2 linked regions of the Prosthecodimorpha staleyi genome follow. The protein of the gene in region 1 interacts with the protein of each later gene in a pairwise test. Links are inferred from orthologs where the notes say so. Each region holds a gene or a part of one and is shown on either strand. Other genes may lie near its edges.

Region 1 (3,509 bases):
GATCACGTCGAACAGCTCGACCGCCTCGCGTGCCTTGTTGGACTGCAGCGGGCCGATCAGATGCAGCTCGAGGTCCGGCGTCGCCGCCTTGAGCCCCGGCCATTTCGCCTTGGCCTCCTGGACGCGGTTCTCGCCGAAGACGCGCTGACCGGCGGCGATCACCGGGGCGATCTCCTCGGCCGGGAAGGTTTTGGAGACGGCGACCAGCGTCACCGCGCCTTCCGGCCGGCCGGTGGCGCGTTCGGCCCGGCGGATGCGATGGCGGATTTCGGCGAGACGGTCGGCGGCGCTCATCCAGTCCTCGGCGGTCGATGGCAGGAATTCGGCCCGGCATAGCAGAAGCGCGGGCGCGACGCGACGTTCTCGGTGTTGACCTCACCGGGTCTTTCTGGTGAAGGTCGCGCCTCCCCCCTCGCGCGCGCGTCGCGCGGGGTCTCTCGACTTGATCCCGCGCCGTCCCCGCGCGGGCCCCAGGCGTCCAGGACTTCGAAAAACCCATGGCCAGCGAGCGCTACAATCCCCGCGAAGCGGAACCGAAATGGCAGAAGGCGTGGGACGCCGCCGAGGTGTTCCGCACCCGCAACGAGGACCCGCGGCCGCGCTACTACGTGCTTGAGATGTTCCCCTATCCGTCGGGACGCATCCACATGGGTCACGTGCGCAACTACACGATGGGCGACGTGGTCGCGCGCTACAAGCGCGCCCGCGGCTTCAACGTGCTGCATCCGATGGGCTGGGACGCCTTTGGCCTGCCGGCCGAGAATGCGGCCATGCAGAACAAGGTCCATCCGGCCAAGTGGACCTACGAGAATATCGCCACCATGCGGGCGCAGCTGAAGTCGATGGGCCTGTCGCTCGACTGGGCGCGCGAGATCGCGACCTGCTCGCCGGAATACTACCGTCACCAGCAGAAGATGTTCATCGACTTCTTCGAGGCCGGGCTGGTCTATCGGCGCAAGTCGAAGGTCAACTGGGACCCGGTCGACATGACCGTGCTGGCCAACGAGCAGGTCGTCGACGGGCGCGGCTGGCGCTCGGGCGCGCTGGTTGAGCAGCGCGAACTGGAGCAGTGGAACTTCCGCATCACCGCCTATTCGGAGGAGCTGCTGTCGGCCCTGGACGGGCTCGATCGCTGGCCCGACAAGGTGCGGCTGATGCAGCGCAACTGGATCGGCAAGTCGGAGGGCGCGCGCGTCCGCTTCGAATTCGCCGCCCCGGCGCCGAACGGCGACCGCACGCTGGAGATCTTCACCACCCGGCCCGACACCCTGTTCGGCGCCTCCTTCATGGCGATCGCGCCGGATCATCCGGTTGCGCGGGCCTGTGGGGCGGCGGATCCGGATCTGGCCGCCTTCCAGGAGAAGTGCCGCCAGATGGGCACCTCCGTGGCGGTGCTGGAGACGGCCGAGAAGGAGGGCTACGACACCGGTCTGCGCGTGAAGCATCCCTTCCTGCCCGGCGTCGAGCTGAAGGTCTTCGTCGCCAACTTCATCCTGATGGACTACGGCACCGGCGCCATCTTCGGCTGTCCGGCGCACGACCAGCGCGACCTCGACTTTGCCCGCAAATACGGCCTGTCGGTCACGCCCGTGGTGCTGCCGCCGGGTGCCGATCCGGCCGTCTTCACGGTCGGCGACATCGCCTATGACGGGGAGGGCACGCTCTACAATTCCGGCTTCCTGGACGGGATGTCGATCGAGGCCGCCAAGGACGCGGTCGCCGGCCGGCTGGAGACGACGGAGGTCGACGGCGCCCCGCAGGGCACGAGGCAGGTGAATTTCCGCCTGCGCGACTGGCTGATCTCGCGCCAGCGCTACTGGGGCTGCCCGATCCCGATGGTCCATTGCGAGGCCTGCGGGGTGGTGCCGGTGCCGGCGGCCGAGCTGCCCGTGAAACTGCCCGACGACGCCACCTTCGACCGGCCCGGCAACCCGCTCGATCATCATCCGACCTGGAAGCATGTCGGCTGTCCGTCCTGCGGCCGGCCGGCGCGGCGCGAGACCGACACCATGGATACCTTCGTGGATTCGTCCTGGTATTTCGCGCGCTTCACCGATCCGTGGAACGAGACGGCGCCGACCACCCGTTCGGCGGTCGATGCCTGGCTGCCGGTCGACCAGTATATCGGCGGCATCGAGCACGCGATCCTGCACCTGCTCTACTCGCGCTTCTTCACCCGCGCCATGAAGGCGACCGGCCATGCCGGCCTGGACGAGCCCTTCGCGGGCCTGTTCACGCAGGGCATGGTGGTGCACGAGACCTACAAGGGTCCGGACGGCTGGGTCTCGCCGGCCGAGATCGAGATCACCGAGCTCGACGGCAAGCGCACCGCCAGGATGAAAGATGGCGGCGCGACGGTCGAGATCGGCGGCATCGAGAAGATGTCGAAGTCGAAGAAGAACACCGTCGACCCGACCGAGATCATCGGCGGCTGGGGCGCCGATACGGCGCGCTGGTTCATGCTTTCCGACAGCCCGCCGGAGCGCGACGTGATCTGGACCGAGGCCGGTGCGGAAGGCGCGCATCGCTTCGTCCAGCGCATCTGGCGCATGGTCGGCGACGCGCTGCCCTTCGTCTCCGGCCCGGCGCCGGCGCGTCCGGCCGAGATCTCGGCGGCGGCGACGGCGTTGCGCAAGGCGGCCCACAAGGTGCTGGCGGCAGTCGAGGACGACATCGAGAAGCTCGCCTTCAACCGCGCCGTGGCACGCATCTACGAACTGGCCAACACGCTGCAGAAGGCGGTCCTGGATGCCAGGGCGGCCGAGGGCGCGGCGGCGGATGCGGGCCTCGCGGCGGCGCTGCACGAGGCCTTCGACATCCTGGTGCGCATCATTGCGCCGATGATGCCGCATCTGGCCGAGGAATGCTGGCAGGTCATGGGGCGCGACGGCCTGCTCGCGACCTCCGACTGGCCGGTCGCCGACCGCGCGCTGATTGTGGACGACACCATCGTGCTGCCGATCCAGATCAATGGTAAGAAGCGTGCGGAGTTGACGATCGGCCGTGATGCGAGCGAGGCTGAGGTGACCGCGGCGACGCTCGCGCTCGAGGCGGTCGTCAAGGCGCTCGACGGCAAGGCGCCGCGCAAGGTGATCGTCGTGCCGCAAAGGATCGTGAATGTCGTTGCGTGATCCGATCGACCGTCGCCGCGTGCTGACGCGGGCGCTGGGCCTTCTGGGGCTCGGCGCCGCTGTGCCGCTGCTGGCCGCCTGTTCCAACGTGCGGCCGCTCTATGGTTCGCTCGACGGCACCGGCGGTCCGGCGGCCAAGATGACCCATATTGACCTCGCGCTGGCCGACAGCCGGGTCAGCCAACGCGTCCGAAACGAGCTGATCTTCGCCTTCTACGGCGGCGGCGAGCCGGAGAAGCCGGCCTACCGGCTCAACCTGCGCATCACCGATTCCTCCCTGCCGCTCGGCATCGAGCGGCTGGAGACGACGCCCTCGGCCTATCTGGTGCAGCTCAATGCCAGCTTCGTGCTGGTCGACATGGCGAGCGACAAGACCAT
Region 2 (3,304 bases), on another replicon or contig:
GCCACGGCGCCGCTCGCCTGATCGGTCAGGGAGCCGCCCCGTCGGCTGCCAGGCCGCCCTTGCCTTGGCGGCCGGTGGCGGCGGCATCGACGGCATTGCCGGCCGCGGCCTCGTCGCCTTCCGGCCAGACGCAGGCGAACCGGTGCGCGCGCGTCCGGATATCGCGCAGACGCGCGAACCCGGCCGCCGTCACCCGGCAGACCGCGCCGGCGGGGCTCAGCATCAGGAGCCCCCGCGCCGTCAGCGCCGCAATGGTTGCATGCCGGAAGAAGGGGCCGGTACGGCCGGCCGCATAGCCGCGCCGATAGGCATGCAGCGGCGTCGCTGCGGCTGCCGCCAGGGCCGCCCGCTGGGCAGGCGACAACGGCGCGACCGGCTCCGGAAGTCCGGAGATCGCCCGCCGGGCGGGCGAGAGCGGCGCGACGGGCTCGGGCATTGCGGAATCGGCTGCGGTCGCCACGATTTTCCTCCGGTCGCCGACCCGGCGCTCCCCAGCCCGGTTCCGGCGTCTCCCGAAGTTAATGTCGCGCCGCCCACCATGGGCAGTCGTGCGGCCCCCATCAGGACCAGCCCGCAAAGGTCCTTTCCGTAAGGATTTGTCTCAGGCTCCGACCATCGCGATCCATTGGTCCTCGTCGATCACCGCGATGCCGAGGTCGCGCGCCTTGGTCAGCTTCGATCCGGCACCCGGGCCGGCGACCACGAGGTCGGTCTTGGACGAGACCGAGCCGGACACCTTGGCGCCGAGCCGCTCGGCCTGCGCCTTGGCCTCGTCGCGGGTCAGCTTCTCCAGCGTGCCAGTGAACACGATAGTCTTGCCGGCAACCGCCGTGTCGGATTTCGGCTTCTCGGCATCCTCGATGCCGCCGGTCATCTCGGCGACCAGGCGCTCGACCACGTTGAGATTGTGCGGCTCGGCGAAATAGTCGGCGATGGAGTCGATCACCGTTTCGCCGATCTGGTCGATCGCGTCCATCTCCTCGCGCGCCGCCGCGTCGCCGGCCGCAACCGCCAGTGCAGCCGCGTGCAGCGCCGCCCAGGAGCCGTAGGCCCGGGCCAGCATGCGCGCCGTGGTCTCGCCGACATTGCGGATGCCGAGCGCGAAGACGAAGCGCTCCAGTCCGATCCGGCGTCGTTCGTCGATGGCGGCGAAAAGCTTGGCGACCGATGTCGCCCCGAAGCCCTCCTTGTCCTTCAGCTTCTTCAGGTTGACCGCGTCTCGCGCGGCGAGCGTGAACAGATCGGCCGGCTCGCGGACCGTGAGGTCGGGATCGTGGAAGAAGAATTCGATCTGCTTCTCGCCCAGCCCCTCAATGTCGAAGGCCCGGCGCGACACGAAATGCCTGAGATGCTCCTGGCGCTGGTGCGGGCAGGCGAATTCGCCGGTGCAGATGCGGCGCACGCCCTCCTCGCCGGTCGCGGTCGTCTCGCGCACCACGGGGGTGTGCAGCGGGCACGGACAGACGGACGGGAAGACATAGGGTTCGGCATCCGGCGGCCGCCGCTCCGCCACCACGCCGAGCACCTGCGGGATCACGTCGCCGGCCCGCTGCACCATCACGGTGTCGCCGACGCGCACGTCGAGCCGTGCGATCTCGTCGGGATTGTGCAGGGTGGCGTTGGAGACCACGACGCCGCCGACCGTGACCGGTTCGAGCTTGGCGACCGGCGTCAGCACGCCCGTCCGGCCGACCTGGATGTCGATCGCGCGCAGGATCGTCGTTGCCTTCTCGGCCGGGAACTTGTGGGCGATCGCCCAGCGCGGGCTGCGCGAGACGAAGCCGAGCCGCTCCTGCCAGTCGAGCCGGTCGACCTTGTAGACGACGCCGTCGATGTCGTAGCCGAGCCCGGCGCGCTGCGCCTCGATCATCCGGTAGTGCGCGAGCAGGTCCTCGGTCGTCCGGCACAGCAGCATCAAGGGATTGATCGGGAAGCCCCAGGCACCGAAAGCCTGCACCATGCCCATCTGGGTTTCGGCCGGCATCGCCGCCATCTCGCCCCACGCATAGGCGAAGAAGCGCAGCGGACGCGCGGCGGTGATGTTCGGATCGAGCTGGCGCAGCGAGCCGGCGGCGGCATTGCGCGGGTTGGCGAAGAGCTTCTCGCCGGCCTCGGCCTGACGCCGGTTGAGTTCAGCAAAGTCGACGTGGCTCATATAGACCTCGCCGCGCACCTCGACGATCTTGGGCACGCCGGCCGGCAGCAGGTCCGGGATGTTGGCGATGGTCCGGACATTGGCGGTGACATTCTCGCCCTCGAAGCCGTCGCCGCGCGTTGCCGCCGAGACCAGCCGGCCGGCCTCGTAGCGCAGGTTGCAGGACAGGCCGTCGATCTTCGGCTCGGCCGTGAAGGCGACCTCGGCCTCGCCGAGCTTCAGGAAGCGGCGCACGCGCTCGGCGAAGTCGGCCACGTCGCCATCCGCGAAGGCGTTGTCGAGCGACAGCATCGGCACGGCATGGCGCAGCTTGGCGAACTTCGCCGAAACCGCGAGGCCGACCCGCTCGGAGGGCGAATCGGCGCGCTTCAGATGCGGGAAGCGCGCCTCGACGGCGAGGTTGCGCCGCCGCAGCGCATCGTAGTCGGCGTCCGAGATGAGCGGGGCGTCTTCGTTGAAATAGGCCTGGTCGTGAACCGCGATTTCGGCGGCCAGCCGCTCCAGTTCGGCGGTCGCCTGCGTCTCGGTCAATTGGTCGACGGGGAGCGAGGCGGCGGTCGGCAGCGCGTCAGTCATGGCGGTCGGGCGTCCTGGCAGGGGGCGTCGCGCCGTTATAGCAGGGCCGCGCCCGGAGGACAGCGACCGGCGCCGGCGGCACCCGCATCGACCACAACGTCGATGCCGGGCTGGCCGGAGCGGGCCATGCTCGCTCACCAGCCGACACGGACCGCTCCGCGCAGCGGACGCAAAGCGGCGGTCAGGATTCTCGCGAAGCGCCGGATCAGGGGCGCTGCTGGATCACCCCGTACCAGCCGAGGCCGCGATAGGTCTCGTAGCCGGGCGTGTGATGGAAGGCGACCAGCGTACCGTCCGGGGCGAAGAGGCTGCCGGCCTCCTGGCCCGCCGGCAGGTCGATGCGGTCGCGCAGGATGCCTTGCCGGTCGGACGCCGCGATCACGCGACGGTCCGCGTCGACCAGAAGCACCCGGGTTCGCGATTTTTCGTCCTCGGTCAGCCGCACGCCCTCGACGATCGCACGGGCCTGCGGGGCCCAGTCGAACTGGATGCCGAGGATGCCGATGAGCCGGCCGCGCGGGTCGCCGCCCTCACGCACGCCGGCCGCATAGGTGGCGACATGCGCGCCGCCGA

What was found.
Region 2: the proteins of leuS (region 1) and ligA interact in binary tests that used the Escherichia coli proteins (3 or more experiments, as listed by UniProt). The link is inferred for Prosthecodimorpha staleyi from one-to-one orthologs.

Annotation. Positions count from the first base shown.
Region 1 is NZ_JAHHZF010000007.1:193,679-197,187, forward strand. Bases 136-3,331 are described here. They hold leuS (leucine--tRNA ligase), read left to right. Parts: upstream 136-497; coding sequence 498-3,131; downstream 3,132-3,331. Other genes in these bases: KL771_RS15480 (YggS family pyridoxal phosphate-dependent enzyme), read right to left, coding at 136-294; lptE (LPS assembly lipoprotein LptE), read left to right, coding at 3,118-3,331. Outside these bases: more of KL771_RS15480, read right to left, coding at 1-135; more of lptE, read left to right, coding at 3,332-3,509.
Region 2 is NZ_JAHHZF010000009.1:53,935-57,238, reverse strand. Bases 167-3,157 are described here. They hold ligA (NAD-dependent DNA ligase LigA), read right to left. Parts: upstream 2,732-3,157; coding sequence 602-2,731; downstream 167-601. Other genes in these bases: KL771_RS18165 (methyl-accepting chemotaxis protein), read right to left, coding at 2,937-3,157; KL771_RS18175 (hypothetical protein), read right to left, coding at 167-436. Outside these bases: KL771_RS18180 (aminopeptidase P family protein), read left to right, coding at 1-21; more of KL771_RS18175, read right to left, coding at 26-166; more of KL771_RS18165, read right to left, coding at 3,158-3,304. UniProt on the Escherichia coli protein: DNA ligase that catalyzes the formation of phosphodiester linkages between 5'-phosphoryl and 3'-hydroxyl groups in double-stranded DNA using NAD as a coenzyme and as the energy source for the reaction.